DNA from 2 places in the Yersinia sp. 2541 StPb PI genome. Region 1 is predicted to be linked to the other one. Evidence: predicted binding sites of a transcription regulator. Region 1 holds the regulator's gene; the other holds the start of a gene.

Region 1 (9,849 bases):
CCAATACTGCGACTGCCGTTCGTGCTGTCGTGATGGCGCTGTTCCTGGTCGGTGTGGTGTTAGCTCAAGGGAAATTCAATCTGATCAGTGGTGTATTGGCCGATAAAAAAGCCCTGTTATTCATTATTCTCAGTGGCGTTGCGGGTGCGTTATCCTGGCTGTTTTACTTTATGGCTATCAAGCATGGCAATGTCTCTCAAGTAGCCCCGATTGATAAACTCAGTGTAGTTTTTGCGGTGATCCTGGCGGTTATCCTGTTTGGTGAAAAAATCTCGCTGGTGGCGAGTTTGGGCGTCGCACTGATTACCGCCGGAGCATTGCTAGTAGCATTGGGGTAATCGGCTCCTGGCAATGGAAAACAGGGCTAAAAGAAGAAATATAATATTAGGTGTCAGCTTATCGGCTGATCTAACTTCTGGCGAAGAAATAGCACCAATAGGCGCTATTTCTTACCGGTTATGACTATTTACCCGCTAGCACTTCACTGACAATATCTACGGCTTCCTGCTCTATCTTTTCACGATGCTCTGGGCTGATAAAACTTTCACAGTAAATTTTGTAAGCGTCTTCAGTACCGGATGGACGGGCCGCAAACCAGCCGTTATCCGTCATCACTTTCAGGCCGCCAATGGATGCACCATTGCCAGGTGCTGTGGTTAAACGGGCAGTAATAGGATCACCCGCCAACATGTTGGCTGTCACCATCTCAGGTGACAGTTTAGACAACGCGTTTTTCTGCGCCTGAGTCGCCGGAGCCTGAATACGGTTATAGCTCGGTGCGCCAAAGCGTTTAGCTAAATCATCATAGTGATGCTGTGGATTTTTACCGGTAACTGCTGTGATTTCTGCTGCCAGCAAACACATGATAATACCGTCTTTATCAGTAGACCACGGCGTGCCATCGAAGCGCAGGAAGGAAGCCCCAGCACTCTCTTCACCGCCAAAACCAAAGCTACCGTCGTGCAAACCGTCAACAAACCATTTAAAGCCGACCGGAACTTCTACCAACTTACGGCCTAAATCAGCCACCACGCGATCAATCATCGCACTGGAGACCAGGGTTTTACCCACGGCCACCTCAGCTCCCCATTGTGGACGGTGCTGGAACAGGTAATTGATCGATACTGCAAGATAATGATTCGGATTCATCAACCCTGCCGGAGTCACAATACCATGGCGGTCATAATCGGGATCGTTAGCAAAAGCTAAATCAAATTTATCGCGTAACGCCAATAAGCCAGCCATGGCGGACTCTGACGAGCAATCCATCCGGATCACACCATCATGGTCCAGATGCATAAAGCGGAAGGTCTGATCGATAGAATCATTAACCAGTGTTAGATCCAGCTTATAGTGCTCACCAATACGTTGCCAATAAGCAATACCGGAGCCACCGAGAGGATCAACACCTAATTTCAAACCAGCACGTTGAATAGCCGGAATATCGACCACATCCACCAAGCCTGCAACATACGGCTGAATCAAATCTTGCTCACGCAGATGATTACCACGCCAGGCTTTATCCAGCGTTTGGCGTTTGATGCCCTCTAATTTCAGGCTGAGTAACTGATTAGCTCTTTTTTCAATTACCGAGGTCAGATTGGTATCGGCCGGGCCGCCATTCGGTGGGTTGTACTTGATGCCACCATCTTCAGGCGGATTGTGTGACGGTGTGATAACAATGCCGTCAGCCAAGGCTTTCCCCTGCACATTATGGCAGAGAATAGCATGTGAAATCGCCGGGGTTGGTGTAAAACCATTATCTTGCTGTACCACGACATCCACACCATTCGCCGTCAGCACTTCTAATACCGAGATAAATGCCGGTTCAGAGAGTGCATGGGTATCTTTACCCACATAACACGGGCCACTAATGCCATGTTGATGACGAACTTCGGCGATCGCCTGAGCGATTGCTAAGATGTGTGCTTCATTAAAACTGTGGCGTAATGAACTGCCACGATGGCCGGAGGTGCCAAATTTGACCGCATGGGCCGAATTTTCAGCATCTGGCTGCAATACATAATATTGCGACGTTAACTGCGCAACATTTATCAAATCGCTTTGCTGAGCGGGTTGCCCGGCACGAGGGTGATTGGCCACAGTCACTACTCCCTATATATCCCCTTCGCATTTGGAGCCGCAAGCTGCGTTCACTCACCCGAATCGCATATTTGCGTAAGTTCATCGGGATTATGAGCCTCTGATGAGGCTCACCCTGCGGGCCAGTGCAAGTGCTGTTCAACATGGTTTACAACCCATTTGTCGTTCGCTTGCTGCCTACCTGCAACTCCAATTTCTTTGGGTATCGGTTCAACGAAATTAAATAGTCCCGCACACTTTTTCGGTCAAATCCGGCGGGAACTGCATTGCCAGCATGAGATGTTGCACCATACTGCGTTTACGCTCGGTATTGGTATTGGTAATAACCCAGTATGGCGTACCTGGGACATGTTTGGGTTTGGTGTGCGTCCCGTTTTGCAACAATGTCTGTTGGTCACCGGCAAAATAAACCCGGGTGCGACCATGTAATGATTCAGTCGCCTCGGTAAACGCCTGTGCATCCAGCGTGTAAAGTGTGGATAACACCAACATAAAGCGGTTAACCGCCCTATTTTGCTCTGCATACTCATCGGACAACAGCAATTCACGCACTGCACGAACCCGATCTCGTGGTGCTGGAGCTGTAGCCGCTTTCACCGCATCAGTGCTGGCAGGGATACTGGGTACCGGCTGACCGGCCGTAAACTTCAGCATACGTCGTAAAATATCAGACGCGCTCTCGCCAATGTGCTGCGTATGGCTGGCAATATAGCGATAAAGTTCTTCGTCGAGTTCAATAGTTTTCATCTTTATCCAGTACGGGTTTCTACTTTCTTATACATATCTTAGGATTATAAAGTCAAAGTGCGCTGACGAGTACCTTTATAATGGCTTTATCGGGATAAATGGCCCACCCCACCCACAGCAACTCAATAATCTACATATGACTGATGATAAGGCAAATAATTGTGTAACAGCACACCTTTGTTCAGCCATGATATCCTAACCACATTATCTCTCAGTATGAACGTCGCTATGAAATTAAACTTCCGCTTACAAAACGCGCTTTCTGCCACACCTTCCCTGCCAATCATGCTGATTCATGGGCTATTTGGTAATCTGGATAACCTGGGTGTTTTGGCCCGTGACTTGCAAAGAGATCATACCGTGGTTCAGGTTGATATGCGTGACCATGGTTTATCACCCCGCTCACCGCAAGTGGATTACCCTGCAATGGCGCAGGATGTGCTGGAGCTGCTCGACCACCTCGCAATAGAGAAAGCCATTATCATCGGCCATTCGATGGGAGGTAAAGTGGCAATGGCACTGACAGCAATTGCTCCTCATCGTATTGCAAAGCTGGTCGCGATTGATGTCGCCCCGGTTAACTATCAAGTACGCCGCCACGACACTATCTTTACTGCCCTCAATGCTGTGAGTACTGCGGGTATAACCCAGCGACAAGAAGCCGCTCAATTGATGCGTGAGTCGATAAAAGAAGAAGGGATCATTCAGTTCTTATTGAAATCATTCCACAACGGCGAATGGCGGTTTAATGTGCCCGCACTCTGGGATCAATACGAAAATATTGTCGGCTGGCAGCCTATTCCACCGTGGCCGCACCCAATCCTCTTTATTCGCGGTGAGCTGTCGCCATACATTCAAGATAGCCATCGTGATGATATTGCCCGCCAATTTCCGCAAGCCCGTGCCTATGTGGTCGCAGGGACTGGCCACTGGGTACATGCGGAAAAGCCGGATTCTGTCTTGCGGGCTATCCACCGCTTTATTGATGAAAACAGCATCGATGAAAAAGAGGCTGAATAAAAAAAGTACAGCGCACGATGGGGATTGATTAAAAATCATCCCCTGGGGAAAAAAAATGTATTTCCTGTGGAAAAATTGTGCAAAAAAGAACGAATTAGCACAATCTAATCACAGTAAAGCATTGTCGTTGCTCAGTTGGCTGGGGTATTATGGCGCGCTCTAATTTTGCTGCGGACTTCGGTCGCTGTTCACAGATCGTAACCGGTGCAAATGCAAATTCAGGCTGCTGGTATATAGGTTATTCAATGCGCTCAAGCTATGTTCTCAACCTGAAACATGTAAACCGAATCGTCAGACAAGGCTTCGTTACGCTTTCTGATGTAAATCCCTTGTAGTACTGCTACCTATGGCAAAAGAACAAACGGATCGCACAACGCTGGATCTGTTCGCAGATGAACGCCGTCCGGGGCGTCCGAAAACAAATCCATTATCACGTGATGAGCAGCTTAGAATTAATAAGCGAAATCAACTACGGCGCGATAAAGTGCGTGGCTTACGACGCGTGGAACTGAAGATTAATGCCGATGCCGTCGATGCTCTCAACAGCCTTGCAGAGCAGCGTAACATCAGCCGTAGTGAGCTGATTGAACAAATGTTGCTGGCTCAATTAGCCCATTCACAAGAAGGGTTTTAACCCTATCGGTTACCACGACGGCGTGGCGTAATCACTTACGCTACGCCGTTTTTACTTTACCCCGCTCATACTGAAGTCACCGGGCTGTTAGCGGTTTTTAGAATGTTTCCCAGTTTGCGTTGTTATCCACTCTCGCGCTGGCAGGTGCTGCGGTTAATGGATTTGCCCGTGTTTTCACTGCCGGTTTTACTCGTTCGTCATCTGCCTTTAGTTTAAACACGGCCACCGCCCGGTTTAACTGAGTGGCCTGCTCTTCTAGCGAGGCCGCAGCACGGGAAGCTTGCTGTACTAACGCGGCATTTTGCTGTGTCACACTGTCCATTTCTGCCACCGCTTGTCCGACCTGGCTAATACCTTTGCTCTGTTCATCAGATGCAGAAGCTATCTCACCCATTAAATCGGTCACATTGGTGATGGAACGAACAATTTCATCCATAGTAATACCAGCACTTTCCACCAAGGCCGAACCACTACTGACACGGCTAACCGACTCATTAATCAAGCCATCAATCTCCTTCGCGGCCTGTGCACTGCGTTGTGCAAGATTACGCACCTCGCTGGCAACCACAGCAAAGCCACGACCTTGTTCACCGGCACGGGCGGCTTCAACGGCTGCATTCAGTGCCAAAATGTTAGTCTGAAAAGCAATGCTGTTAATTACCGTCGTGATATCGGCTATTTTCCGCGAACTGGCTGAAATCTCATTCATGGTGTTAACCACATCTGCTACCAATATTCCGCCCTTTTTCGCGGTGGCGGAGGCATTCGCCGCCAGTTGACTGGCATGGTGTGCATTATCAGCATTGTGTTTTACGGTTGCGGTTAACTGCTCCATGCTAGCCGCTGTTTCTTCAAGCGCCGCAGCTTGCTGCTCAGTGCGGGATGACAAATCGGTGTTACCGGCTGAAATCTCGGCTGCACCATGATAGATCCCATCGGTGCTACTACGAATTGCCTGAACAGTATTCACCAAACTGGTTTGTACATCACGCAGCAGCGGGAATAACCGCCCAACACAGTTGCGACCAAAATCAGCAATAGGCAGACCAAGCTGACCAGAAGCAATCACGCGAAAATGCTCGCGAATATCGTCCAGTGGGCGCACCAGGTTGGCAACCAGATAGCGATCTGTTGCCAGTAAAATCACCAGACCGGCGATCAGCGCTGAGATAAGGGTAATGCTGCTCACTTTGGTCAAATGAGAGAATTGATCTTTAGCCACCCCGATAGCTTTTGATGCCGCCTGATTAAACTTTTCAGCCACTGAACCATACTGGCGACTCAATGCAGGTACCGTTTTTTTCGCTAAATCCTGATAAGCGGCGCTGTTATTGTCCATTGCAGCTTGATACAGCGGCGTAACCCCTTGTTCAATTAACCCACTCCATCCATCAATCACGCCGCTAACCAAAGCGGAGTCTAACTGTGCATGGTCAATAGTTTTAAATTCTGCCAACTTTTGTTTCAGGTTTTCCAATGCAACATGGGATGATTTCAATTCTTTGTCAGCATCCACGATATTACCGCTCTGGCGGTAATCTACTGAACGAGACAGACGTGTCACCATACGGAAATATTGATCCGTCCCCTGATTAACCAAATTCATATTTTCAACCAACACAGTATTCGCGTTGGAGGATTGTGTCAGTTGGTTGAGTGATAACAAGGTATAGGCCGATACACCGCCCCAGAGCAGACAAAATGCGCCAAGTACCCAAAGCAATGCCGCCCTGATAGTAATATTTTTTAAAAACTGCATGTTCGTTCCCCTTATATATCGGATAGTTATCGTTAGAGACTCTGGTGTTATTTGATGACCGAAAAGCAATAAAGGACGTTCATACAGCTAACGACAACTCCTTTGCCGGCAGACCTTCATCTGACGGGTTTCCCCCTGGCACCGCAAATTGCAACTATTCAGTTACACAACGGTTATCGGCAATGGAGTTATAAGGTTGAGCGACTCACAAAAATTTAATATCGCATAAACTTGATAAAAGCCTGATGGGGTTCTCTGGCATTATGTCGCCCTATACATGTGTTATAATATTGGGCAGAACGCTCAGTAATTTGCATAACTATTTGAATTTAAAAGGTATTTAGCTATATGGCAACTGTAGGCATTTTCTTTGGCAGCGATACTGGCAATACTGAAAACATTGCCAAGATGATCCAAAAGCAACTGGGCAAAGATGTTGCTGAGGTTCACGACATTGCCAAAAGCAGTAAAGAAGATTTAGAAGGCTTCGATATTTTGCTGATTGGGATCCCAACCTGGTATTACGGCGAAGCGCAGTGTGATTGGGATGATTTCTTCCCAACACTGGAAGAGATCGATTTCAATGGCAAGTTGGTGGCGCTGTTTGGTTGTGGTGACCAGGAAGACTACGCAGAATATTTCTGTGATGCGATGGGTACCGTGCGCGACATCATTGAGCCACGTGGTGCCGCAATCGTGGGCCATTGGCCAACCGCGGGCTACCATTTTGAAGCGTCCAAAGGTCTGGCGGATGACGACCACTTTATTGGTCTGGCAATTGATGAAGACCGTCAGCCAGAACTTACCAATGAGCGGGTTGAGGCATGGGTAAAACAGATTACTGAAGAACTGAGCCTGTCTGAGATAGTGGGTTAATCAAGCCTGTCGGAAACGCTATGGTCGTGTTCAACACTGCCGGGCGTTTCCGTTGCCTTTTATCCTTTTGAGCTGTGCTTTTTGTCATAACGTTGTTTTCTCTCTCTTTAGCTCCCATCCATGGTGAACAGCGCGTCCGGCTATCCGATTGTGCTTTGTTAAGCGGCCCACATATCCACATCTTCCTGCGCGCAAAATGAAAATAAACTGCTACAAATTTGTAACTTTATCCCTCGTCACTGTACACTTAAATGATGTGTTATCCCCATTCATCAATACACTGCATGATTAATCTTACAAAGTGTGCAATTATATCTTTGTTAACAACCACGGTTTTCATTTGGGGCTAGCAGTTCTATAATGAGACGTAATTGTAATTATTGCGCCACGGATGTCATAGGCTGAACAGCCTTAATTTGAAACGATAGTAACAGGACTGAATCCGCATGACTGACAACAACAAAGCCTTAAAAAACGCAGGCCTTAAAGTAACACTGCCCCGGCTTAAAATTCTGGAAGTGTTGCAAGATCCGGCGTGCCACCACGTCAGCGCGGAAGATCTTTATAAAAAGCTGATCGATATTGGTGAAGAGATTGGTTTAGCCACGGTTTACCGCGTACTGAACCAGTTTGATGATGCCGGTATTGTTACCCGCCACAATTTCGAAGGCGGTAAATCAGTCTTTGAGCTGACGCAGCAGCATCATCATGATCACTTGATTTGCCTGGATTGCGGCAAAGTGATTGAGTTTAGCAATGAATCCATTGAATCGCTTCAACGTGAAATTTCTAAACAGCATGGTATCAAGCTGACCAATCACAGTCTGTATCTGTACGGCCATTGTGAGACCGGTGATTGCCGTGAAAACGAGTCGGCACACGATAAAAGATAATGTGCTTTGAAAGCATTATCTTATAAAGATTTTAAGCACTGAATACACTACGGCTTATGTTTAATCCAGATTGATAGGTTCTACTGTTTGGTTAACATAAGCTATCAGCAAGATGGCCACCTTTCCCGTTCTATACCTGAGTATCTCTCGGTTGGGAGTCAGGTGGTCGTTCTTATTTATGTCCTTGATATTTATCCCCTTGGTACTGAAAGCCACTAGAGTGTTAGCGATGTTCTGGGTTCGTTCGCCTGCTAGCTATCTGCAACACCAATAACATTGGGTATCTATCCCGTTATTGTTCTTTCCTGAGTGACAAATTCACTGTTTATCGCCCCCATTTATTGACTCTCCCCCCTTTAGCGAGCTGCATCAATTTTACAGCAAAAAAAACCCCGGACCTGCCGGGGGAAAAACCATCAACTCAACTTCACTTAAATTTGTTTGGCCAAAAAATAAAGCAAACAGGAGATAACATTAGACACAGCTCGATATTACCAATTTTCAGACTTTAACCGACTCAGCACGGCTACTACGCTTACCGTCTGGGCTGGTGGAGCGGATCATCACCTCGCCACTCACGGTAGGTTTTGCCTTCGCATCATACTTCTGCCACTGCTTACCGCCATCAGTTGAATACTCGATAATCAGGCCCGGCAGTGAGATATTGGCTTCCAACTGCCCCGCCACAACCCGAGCACCGGGGACAGGCAGGCGATATGACACACCGGCTTTATCCAGTTTTGCCAGTTCACGTTGGCCCATGATGTTGGCAAAACGTTGCCAATCGATGTCCAACGCCTTGGTATCGACGCTATGCGTCTGGCCACCTTGATATTCGCGGCCCGCTTTGTAATCTTGCTCCCACGAAGCGCGATGCCAGGCACGCTCGGCCAATGGCAACATCCGCGGGAAGATCATGTATTCCATCTGCTCATCAGTGCGGACGGTTTCATTCCATGACTGACCCGAGATGCCATGTACACCCGGCCAAGGTTTATCGCTTTTCGCGCTAAAGTGATTACCATCGCGGTCCACTGAGGTCTCGGCATTCTGCGGCATGTTATCTGGTGCGAAGCTGAATACTTTCGCTTCGTCATTAAAGCGGGTTGCCCAGTAGTAACCGCGTTCATTCGGATTAACTTCATATGGCATATCGAAGTAGACATAATCTGGATTTGACGCGACCACTTCATAACCTTTATTGGCCCAATCATTGATTGAGTCAGCACCACCCCAATAGAGGGTATCCCAGAAGTTGACACCAACGCGTTTAGTGGCAAACGCTTTGGCGTCTTTGGCGTCTTTCAACCCATCCTGCCAAGCCTGCATCTTCTCGATGCCGTGAGCATTAACCAACTTACTGACTTCAATGGCAAAATAGCTGGAAAGATGTTCAACATCCTGCACCTTGCCTTGTTTGACCATATCCTGACAAACTTGTGATTTGGCCCAAGGTTTATCTTCAACACTCTTATCAATAATGCCTTTACCCGCTTCAATCGGCCCGTTTTTGTCCTGATAACCCGCACCCAAACGGATATTTTTCGCTTCATCGCCACCAAAGTGCCAGGTAGTCAGTGGCATACCGGCTTCTTTATGCATCTGCGCCATTTCGCCAATCACTTTATCGACAAACCGCTTAGAAGAGTCGAGGCATGGGTTGAGATAGCTTTTACGCTCATAGAACTGAACTGACGTGGTATTGGAATCATCAGTCGGGTCAAGCAGACGGAATTCGTTAGCTTCTTTTTCTTTGCCCTGTTTCATTAGATTGTTATAACGGGCTTCCATCGACACTACGGCTGCACGGGCGTGTG
Region 2 (9,849 bases), 1.2 Mb from region 1:
GCATAACCCTCACGATAAAAGTTAAGCTCCCTGTCGATGACCACTTGTGGCTTCTGTGCGCTGGCGGCGCTGTCCAGATAGGCCAGCGGCTGGCCGTTAACCTGACGGCTCAGCAGTGGAAAGTCAGCTCTGACCTGTTCGATAGGGAAACTCATAGCGATTCTCCGGCTAAGCGCTCAGCAATCCGCGCCAGCACCACTTTGCGAATGGCATCGCTGTGAATGGCTTCCGTCAATTCGGCTGCAAAGGCAAAAATAATCATCTGTTGCGCATCAGCCTGATTAATCCCGCGCGATTGCAGATAAAAAAGCTGTTCCGCATCAATGCGCCCAACCGTCGCACCATGACTGCATTTCACATCATCAGCATAAATCTCTAACTGTGGCTTGGTATCAACTTCAGCCAATTTACTCAACAGTAAATTATTGTTGGTCATCTGGCCGTCAGTTTTTAATGCATGTTGAGCCACTTTAATCATGCCGTTAAAGATAGCTTTACCCCGTTCACGCACAATGGTTTTGTGTAACTGGCGGCTTTCACAATAACCTTTGTTGTGCTCCAGATAGCTGCGGGTATCGCAGATTTCGCGCCCTATCGGGAGCAGCAAGCTATTAATGGATAACGTAGCACCTTCGCCGTTCAGCTGGGCGCTGGTATTATGACGGGTCAACCCGGCACCCAGCAGGAAACTATAACTACGCGCCCGCGCATCACGACTTAATACCAGATCATTATGGGCAAAGTGATAGCTGTGAGGGGTTTCAAATGCCAACTTACAATGGCGTAGTTCAGCATTATCACCTACCTCAATGGTAAGCCGTGCGCCGGTAAAGTGAGGCTGCTCACTCAGACTGACGAAATGTTCAATCACTTCAGCCTGTGCATTAGCTTCAATCACCAGATGGTGTCGGTAGTGACTGGTATTCACAACGTCAGAATCATTGCCTGAGCTGATATGTAGCAGATAGAGCGGCTTCTCACTGTGTTTCCCCACCGGCAATCGGATATGCAGACTTTCCTGCGCCAGACTTTCCGCCAGATGCAAAAACACCTCAGACTGGATCGCCGGAGGAAACTGCGTATTTCCACTCAGGTTGGTCAGTTGATAAGGGCCACACTCAATATCACTGAGTTCAGGTGCATATCGGCCATCAATAAAGACTAAACGATGAGCATCTTGCACCAACGACAGTTCATCGCGTTGGCTAGCCGTCACCTGCGCAGGGCTGGCGAAACTGAAATTATTGACCAGCAAACGTTCCAGTGGCGTGTATTTCCAGTCTTCATGTTTAAAGCTCGGGAAACCCAACTGTAACACCTGTTGCCAGTGCGCACTGGCCTGTGTTGAATGGCCATGCTGGCGCAGATTAAACAGTTGACCGAATTGTTTCAGTGCATCACTGCGCTGTTTTTGTTGCAGATGCTGCTGTTCCAGCATTTTACTGTTGGTCGGTAAGCCAGCCATAGCCTTGCTCCTCCAACTGTTTTACCAATGTGAAATCACCTGACTTAATGATCCGCCCCTGATACAGCACATGCACAAAGTCGGGTTTTACATAATCAAGGATACGCTGATAGTGAGTCACAATAATAAATGCACGGTTTTCGTTACGTAGCGAGTTAACCCCGTTAGCGACAATTTTCAGCGCATCAATATCCAGCCCAGAGTCGGTTTCATCCAGAATACATAACGAGGGTTCCAGTGCCGCCATTTGCAGAATATCGTTACGTTTCTTTTCGCCGCCGGAGAAGCCCACATTAACCGAACGGGTCAGCAAGTCAGCCGGCATTTTCAGTAACTCAATTTTTTCTTCAATGAAATCAGCGAAATCAAAACGGTCCAATGGCTCTTGCTGGCGATATTTACGCACCGCATTGACGGCAGTTTGCAAGAAGAAATGGTTACTGACACCCGGAATTTCCACTGGGTACTGAAAAGCCAAAAATACGCCTTCACCCGCGCGATCCTCTGGGTCCAACTCCAGCAGGTCTTTCCCTTTAAAGGTTATATGCCCCTCGGTCACCTCATACTCTTCACGCCCCGCCAACGCGGCAGATAATGTACTTTTCCCTGAGCCGTTTGGCCCCATGATGGCGTGCACTTCACCGGGTTTGATCTCCAGATCCAAACCTTTGAGGATTTCATTACCTTCAACACTGACTTTTAAATTCTTAATGCTTAACATAGGGTTCCTTGGTGCGCCAGAGCGCAAAACTCTGCGAATGCGTGTTTCAACTCACACTTAACCGACACTGTGTTCCAGACTGATGGCTAACAGTTTCTGTGCTTCGACGGCAAACTCCAGCGGCAGTTCGGAGAACACATCTTTACAGAATCCGTTAACAATCATTGAGATGGCATCATCTTCACTGATACCACGCTGCAAGCAATAAAACAGTTGGTCATCGCCAATTTTTGATGTTGTCGCTTCGTGTTCCAATTGGGCTGAGTTATTGCGCACTTCCACATACGGGAAGGTATGCGCACCGGAGTCCGGCCCAATCAACATCGAATCACATTGCGTGAAGTTACGTGCGTTATCCGCACCGGGCAGGATTTTCACCAAACCACGGTAGGTGTTCTGGCTATGCCCAGCAGAGATCCCTTTGGCAATAATTGTTGATTTGGTGTTTTTGCCAATATGAATCATCTTGGTACCGGTATCAGCTTGCTGGTGGCCATTCGTTAGTGCCACCGAGAAGAACTCACCGATTGAGTTATCACCCTGTAAAATAACGCTTGGATATTTCCAAGTAATAGCGGAGCCAGTCTCAGATTGAGTCCATGACATTTTTGAACCCGCACCTTCACACAACGCACGTTTGGTCACGAAGTTAAGAATACCGCCAGTGCTATCAGCACCGGCGAACCAGTTCTGCACCGTTGAATATTTCACTTCAGCATTTTTGTGCAAAATGACTTCAACGACCGCAGCGTGTAGCTGGTAGCTGTCTCGCACTGGCGCTGAGCACCCTTCGATATAGCTGACATAACTGTCTTCGTCAGCAATCAGAATGGTGCGTTCAAACTGCCCTGTTTTAGCCGCATTAATACGGAAATAGGTGGATAACTCCATCGGACAGCGCACACCTTTTGGCACATAAACAAAAGTGCCATCAGAAGCCACCGCCGCATTTAGCGCGGCAAAAAAGTTATCTTTAGCCGGTACCACCGACCCCAGATATTTACGTACCAAATCCGGGTATTCCTGAATAGCTTCGCTAAATGAGCAGAAAATAATCCCTTGTTCGGCTAATTTCCCACGGTAGGTGGTCGCAACCGAAACTGAGTCAAAAATAGCGTCTACTGCTACTTCGGCCCCTTCGCGCACCGGAACCCCTAGCTGAGCAAAGGCAGATTCAACCTCTGCGGTGAGGTACTCATTCATCGCCTGTTCAGACAGATCACGTGGTGCCGCACTGTCCGCAGACGATTGCTGCACTGCACCGGGTTGCGAATCACAACTGTCATCACAACTGCCACAGGATGGCGCGGAGTAATAACTGTAGTCCTGATAATCCAGACTTTTATAATTGGCTTTCAGCCAGTGAGGCTCTTCCATTTCGAGCCAACTGCGATAAGCACCAAGACGAAACTCCAGCATCCATTCAGGCTCATTACGTTTCGCTGAAATGGCGCGAATGACATCTTCACTAAGGCCTTTCGCTAACTGATCAGTCGCAAGCTGGGTAAAAAAGCCTTCTTTGTAACGACCATCGCTGACCCAAGCCTGCACATCATCTGGAACCTCTACATTGCTTCGTGTCATTTCGTTTACATCGCTCAAACGCCAAAACTCTCGCCACACCCGCAGGAATGCTGAGCTTTAGGATTATTAAATTTAAAAATCTGGTTTAGCCCTTCGCGGACATAATCCACCTCGGTGCCATCGATAAACGGCATCGCTTTTAACGGTACGTAGAGTTTGGCACTGCCCTGTTCGAAAACCAGAGCGTCGCTGGCGGGCTCTTTAGCCATATCCATTACATAAGCAAACCCCGCACAACCGGATTGTTTCACGCCAAGCTGCAATCCTTTAATTTGCGGATCTTGCTGCATGAGTCGTGTAATTTGTGCGGCAGCGCTCTCTGTTATCGTCACGCCCTGCCAGACATTCTCGTCGAGTGAAAATGTCCCGACTGATTCCTGTTGCATATGCCCTACCTTATATTTCGCAATCACCCATTAGGTTGATCTTTTCAGGTTAACAATTTGCTGGCTGATTATTGGAGAATCAACACAGATTATTTACAATGGTAGTGATAATAATTATCACTTCAACCGTTTGTTTTGCAGGGATATTAAGAAAAGTGCCGTTTGAACCTCGAATGAGGCGGCAACGAGTAAGCATGCTGCGATGGCCGAAGAGGTCTGGAGGAAAAAGTGCACTTTTATCACCCTGAAATAAATGAATAAATTCCTCGGTGACGCTCGAATCCCTTACTATATCAAGGGCTAATCGCAGTCAGCCGCTGAGTATTTAAAACATTCATAAAAAATACCTATTTCTATTTTAACTTTAGCTGAAAACCCTCACAGGGGAAACCTATCATAGAGATTCGCCGCATTTATCGGCTAAATGAAACTGTCTGAAGGGAGCTGCAGCAAGTGCCATGAGCTGCTGACGTCACTCAGGGCCATTGGTGGCCCTGAGTCAGGTAATCACGTGTAATTTGGTGTGGGAATGACCTTATCGGGACAACACGGCGACGGTTAAACGCGAGGTACAACACAGATGGTCTTCTTCATCAAACACCTCAATCTGCCACACCTGATGGCTGCGGCCGATATGAATGGCCCGACAGCAACCCCGAACTTTCCCGGAACGTACTGCTTTCAGGTGGTTAGCATTAATCTCCAACCCCACGACTTGCTGGCCTTCGGTGGTACACAGATATCCGGCCATCGAACCGAGCGACTCCGCCAGCACCACCGACGCACCACCATGAAGTAAACCGAAAGGTTGAGTCGTCCGCTGGTCTACTGGCATCGTGGCTTCTATTTCGTTATCAGAGAGGCGGGTAAACTCAATGCCCAAATGCCCAACCATACAGCCCTGGCATTGCTGGTTTAACTGTTCCAGCGTTGCGGTGCGTTTCCACAGCATCTTTTCCCCTTGGTTGTTGAAATTACAGCAGCAATAGCTGTTCTGATTACTCAGCCCATCCTTGGGCTTTGCCTCTGCGAGGCGGCGGCAAGTAGCACGAAGTAAATAGCATAGTCAGCTCGTAGGTTAAACCAGCTCAAGCAAAGCTTGTAACGGATGTCTCAGTCCATTGCCTTCAATACGTTTAACCTGACTCCGGCAAGAGTAACCTGTGGCTAAACAACGTTTACCCGGTAACTTTTGTAACGCCTGTTGCCAGGATAACGCGTAAATACCCAACGAGTTATCGATGTTCCTCGCTTCATGACCATAAGTTCCGGCCATGCCACAACACCCGACACTGACGTTTTCCAGTTTGGCACCATAACGGGAGAATATTGCTGCCCAGTGCTGGCTGCTGGCAGGTAGTGCCGTGGTTTCGGTGCAATGCCCAAACAGGTACCAGGATTCGCCACTCATCTGCTGCTCTGGCAGGTCAGCCAGAGCCATCTGTAGCCACTCGTGCACCAATTGCACCGTAAAGTCACCGCGCGCATCACCAAGAATCTCTTTATATTCATCGCGATAACAAAGAACCAGCGCCGGATCAACCCCAACCATTGGCATCCCCAGTAACGAAATGCGATTAAGAAAATCTGCCGTCTTACGGGCCGTTTTAGCAAAACGTTGCAGGAAACCTTTAATGTGCTGCGCTTTACCGTTGGGTGAGAATGGCAACAGCACGGGATTGAAGCCCAGTTTTTCGACCAAGTGAACAAAATCCGCCACCACCTGAGCGTCGTAGTAACTGGTGAAGGGATCCTGCACGATCAGCACATGCTGGTGGCGTTCTGACTCAGACAGTTTCTCCAACTGCTCAAGGGTCATAGTACTGGCATAATGGCCGGATAATGATTGCTTCAACGTTGGGCTAGAAAGCATCGGTAAGTCCACCATACCAATACTTTTCCGGCTTAGCTCCCTGACCCACGGCTGTTTGAGGAAAAAGTTAAACACTTTTGGGGTTTTGGCCATTAACGGCGCATAACTCTCTACTCCAGCCACCACATAGTCACGCAGTGGACGGTGATAACGGGTGTGATACAACTGTAGGAAGCGGGAACGGAAGCCCGGTACATCAATTTTTATCGGGCACTGCGTCGAGCAAGCTTTGCATGCCAGACAACCTGACATCGCCTCTTTGACTTCATGAGAGAAATCATAATCCCCCTGACTGGCAGCCCAGGTATTACGGGTTTTCTCAATCAAACCACGCAGGCTGGGGCGTTTGGTCGCCAGCCCTTTCTCTAGTGCAATGGGGTCAACCCCTTGCTCAGATAGCAGCCGTAACCATTCTCGCACCAGCGTTGCCCGGCCTTTTGGTGAATGAATACGGTCACCGGTAATCTTCATCGACGGGCACATCGGGCTACGTGTATCAAAGTTAAAGCACAGACCGTTACCATTACATTCCATCGCACCTCGGAATGAGGTTCTTACTGCTAACGGAATACGCCGGTCCAAGGTACCGCGTTTATCTGAGGTATCCACTTTCATCATTGGCGCATCACTGCCCAACGGTGAGCATATTTTCCCCGGATTTAAGCGATTATCCGGGTCGAAAACGGATTTAATGCGCCGCAACTCGTGGTAAAGCACTTCACCAAAGAAGTCAGGGCTGTATTCTGCACGGAAACCCTTACCGTGCTCGCCCCATAGCAAGCCGCCATAGCGCGCCGTCAGTTGCACCACTTGGTCAGATATCTGTTTCATCAGCATTTCTTGCTGTGGATCGCACATATCCAGCGCTGGGCGTACATGTAATACCCCCGCATCCACGTGACCAAACATGCCGTAGCTCAAATTGTGGCTATCAAGCAGTTGGCGGAACTCGACAATATAATCGGCCAAATGTTGTGGTGGCACACAGGTATCTTCCGCAAACGGAATGGGCTTAGCCTGGCCTTTACTGTTGCCTAACAAACCAACCGCTTTTTTGCGCATACCATAGATGCGCTCAATACCCGCTAACTCACTGCAAATCTGGTAACCAATAACGCCGCCTTGCTGAGCAGACATCAGGTCATCCAAGCGCTGACAAAGTGCCTCCATTTGACTATCGATCAGTGCCTTATCATCACCGGCAAACTCAACGATATTCAACCCCAGCATCTCTTTATCAGGGATATCGGTAATCAGCTCTTTTACTGAGTGCCAGACAATATCTTCTTTGGCCAGATTAAGAACTTTAGAGTCCACAGTTTCCACTGACAGTGCTTTGGCTTCCACCATAAACGGGGCATTACGCAGAGCGGAATCGAAGGAGTCATACTTTACATTCACCAGACGGCGAACTTTAGGCAGCGGTGTTATATCCAGTGTCGCTTCAGTAATGAAGGCCAGCGTGCCCTCTGCACCGGTTAAAATTCGGGTCAGGTCAAAGGTTTGCAGGTCATCACTAAACACGTGGCGTAAATCATATCCGGTCAGGAAACGGTTTAATTGGGGGAATTTCTCCAGAATCAGCGCGCGCTGCTCACGGCAGTGATGCAGCACCGTATGATAAATACGGCCGGTTACAGAGTCCTCTTGCGCAATCGTTTGTGCCAATGCCGTCGGCATGGCGCGGGTATCAAGCAGGGTTCCACCCAGCAATATGGCACGTAGCCCCAACACATGGTCGGACGTTTTGCCATACACTAGCGACCCCTGCCCAGAGGCATCGGTATTGATCATTCCACCCAATGTGGCACGGTTACTGGTCGATAACTCGGGCGAAAAGAAGTAGCCGAATGGCCGCAGATATTGATTGAGCTGATCTTTAATCACCCCCGCTTCAACCCGCACCCAACCCTGTTCGGGATTAATCTCCAGAATACGGTTCATATGGCGCGACATATCCACCACAATGCCACTGTTCAGTGCCTGGCCATTGGTGCCGGTCCCGCCGCCGCGAGGCGTAAATACCAGGGATTTAAAACTCTCCAGGCCAGCCAGACGGCCAATCAAGGCAACATCTGCAGTCGAACGAGGAAAAACCACGGCGTCGGGTAGCAGTTGGTAAATACTGTTGTCCGTCGCCATAGTCAGGCGATCGGCATAATTAGTGGCGGTATCGCCGGTGAATCCGTTTTGCTTCAAAGCATCCAAAAAATCTAGCACCAACTGGATGACACCCGGTGCCTGAGAAATCTGTGGGATCATTAGTGTGACCCTATCTAATAGGTATGTTTGTGGTTCCGCCAAGAGATTATCTGCTAGCAATCCTCTTTGTCGAATAATTTATGTCAATTCAGAATGATGAGAAAGTGATGCGTATCTGCCGAGGATAAATGCGGCAATAAATCATTAAGTATCAAAATTATATATTGTATAAATAATAGTCGCACCACGCCGAAAGAACATTGTTTCAGCACCTTGGTTGCGGTCGGTGTTTTTGTTATGTCCAAGCTAATGCTATTTTTTAACAAATCACAGCAGTAAAATCCGGCGTTGTCTGTTAAAACATTAAAAAATACACCATGATTAGTACAGATGCTTAATTAGTTCAAAATCTAATGAGTGCCTAAAAAACAGTGCGATGGCCACCTTGCCATGACTTTCGATGTGAGAACCCATTGATGAATTACCCGCAGCAGCGCCGTTTCGATTTACCTAAACTGATGTTTGGGGTGATATTCATTATGATAATGATTATCGCCAGTTTCTGGGTGGTACAGCCTTTTATTATGGGTTTTGCCTGGGCGGGCATGGTAGTCATTGCGACCTGGCCACTGTTGATTAGGCTGCAAAGGCTACTTTGGGGTAAGCGCTGGCTGGCTGCTATTGTCATGACTCTGCTGCTGGTGTTGTTGTTTGTCATCCCGATAGCCCTACTGGTCAGCAGCCTGGTGGAAAACAGCGGCCCGCTTATCCAGTGGGCATCCAGCCCGTCTAATGTGCGCATGCCGGATATGACCTGGTTGCAATCGATCCCAATGGTGGGGAACAAACTCTATAGTAGTTGGCATACATTGGTTGCCGGTGGTGGCAATGCGATGATCGCCAAAGTTCAACCCTATATTGGTGCGGCCGCGACCTGGCTGGTAGCTCAAGCCGCCCATGTCGGTTATTTTTTGATTCATCTGGCGCTGATGGTGCTGTTCAGTGTTTTACTCTATTTCCATGGTGAGCAAGTCGGACTGGGTATCCGCCATTTTGCGGTGCGCGCTGCCGATAAACGTGGTGATGCCGTCGTGGTGCTGGCCGCTAAAGCTATCCGGGCCGTCGCATTGGGGGTCGTGGTCACCGCACTGGTACAAGCAGTGCTGGGCGGGATTGGGCTGGCGATTGCGGGCATTCAATACGCCACACTGTTTACCGTATTAATGTTTATCTGCTGCGTAGCTCAGCTTGGGCCACTGTTGATACTGGTCCCGGCAATTATCTGGTTGTATTGGACCGGTGATACCACCTGGGGCACGGCACTGCTGGTTTGGAGCTGTATCGTTGGTACCATGGATAACGTTTTACGCCCCTACCTTATCCGTATGGAAGCTGATATGCCGATGATTCTCATCCTGTCCGGGGTGATTGGTGGCTTGTTGTCATTCGGCATGATTGGCTTGTTTATTGGGCCGGTGGTGTTAGCCATCTCCTACCGCCTGACTTCTGCCTGGGTCAATGAAGCGCCGGAACCTGAAGAGAGTATGAAGGAAGTTGCCAAGCATTTAGAAGAGCTTTAGCTCTTACCGGGGGTTTGGTAGTTATGCTGCCGAACCCC

The links. The regulator Fur, encoded in region 1, represses iron uptake genes when iron is present. The targets are predictions, from matches to a motif close to ATAATAATGAGAACNACTATCAA.
Region 2: sufA (Fe-S cluster assembly scaffold SufA) is a predicted target of Fur. The motif match lies at 4,255-4,277, and genes of this name have one in related genera.

Annotation. Positions count from the first base shown of each region.
Region 1 is NZ_JAZGQB010000001.1:3,286,312-3,296,160, forward strand. It holds gene V1953_RS14855 (EamA family transporter) at 1-338, shown strand, start outside; gene pgm (phosphoglucomutase (alpha-D-glucose-1,6-bisphosphate-dependent)) at 463-2,103, opposite strand; gene seqA (replication initiation negative regulator SeqA) at 2,323-2,850, opposite strand; gene ybfF (esterase) at 3,079-3,870, shown strand; gene ybfE (LexA regulated protein) at 4,217-4,504, shown strand; gene V1953_RS14880 (methyl-accepting chemotaxis protein) at 4,602-6,263, opposite strand; gene fldA (flavodoxin FldA) at 6,612-7,139, shown strand; gene fur (ferric iron uptake transcriptional regulator) at 7,586-8,032, shown strand; gene V1953_RS14895 (beta-N-acetylhexosaminidase) at 8,534-9,849, opposite strand, start outside.
Region 2 is NZ_JAZGQB010000001.1:2,108,046-2,117,894, reverse strand. It holds gene sufS (cysteine desulfurase SufS) at 1-155, opposite strand, end outside; gene sufD (Fe-S cluster assembly protein SufD) at 152-1,465, opposite strand; gene sufC (Fe-S cluster assembly ATPase SufC) at 1,440-2,186, opposite strand; gene sufB (Fe-S cluster assembly protein SufB) at 2,244-3,770, opposite strand; gene sufA (Fe-S cluster assembly scaffold SufA) at 3,785-4,156, opposite strand; gene V1953_RS09370 (hotdog fold thioesterase) at 4,692-5,108, opposite strand; gene ydiJ (D-2-hydroxyglutarate dehydrogenase YdiJ) at 5,235-8,291, opposite strand; gene ydiK (AI-2E family transporter YdiK) at 8,708-9,811, shown strand.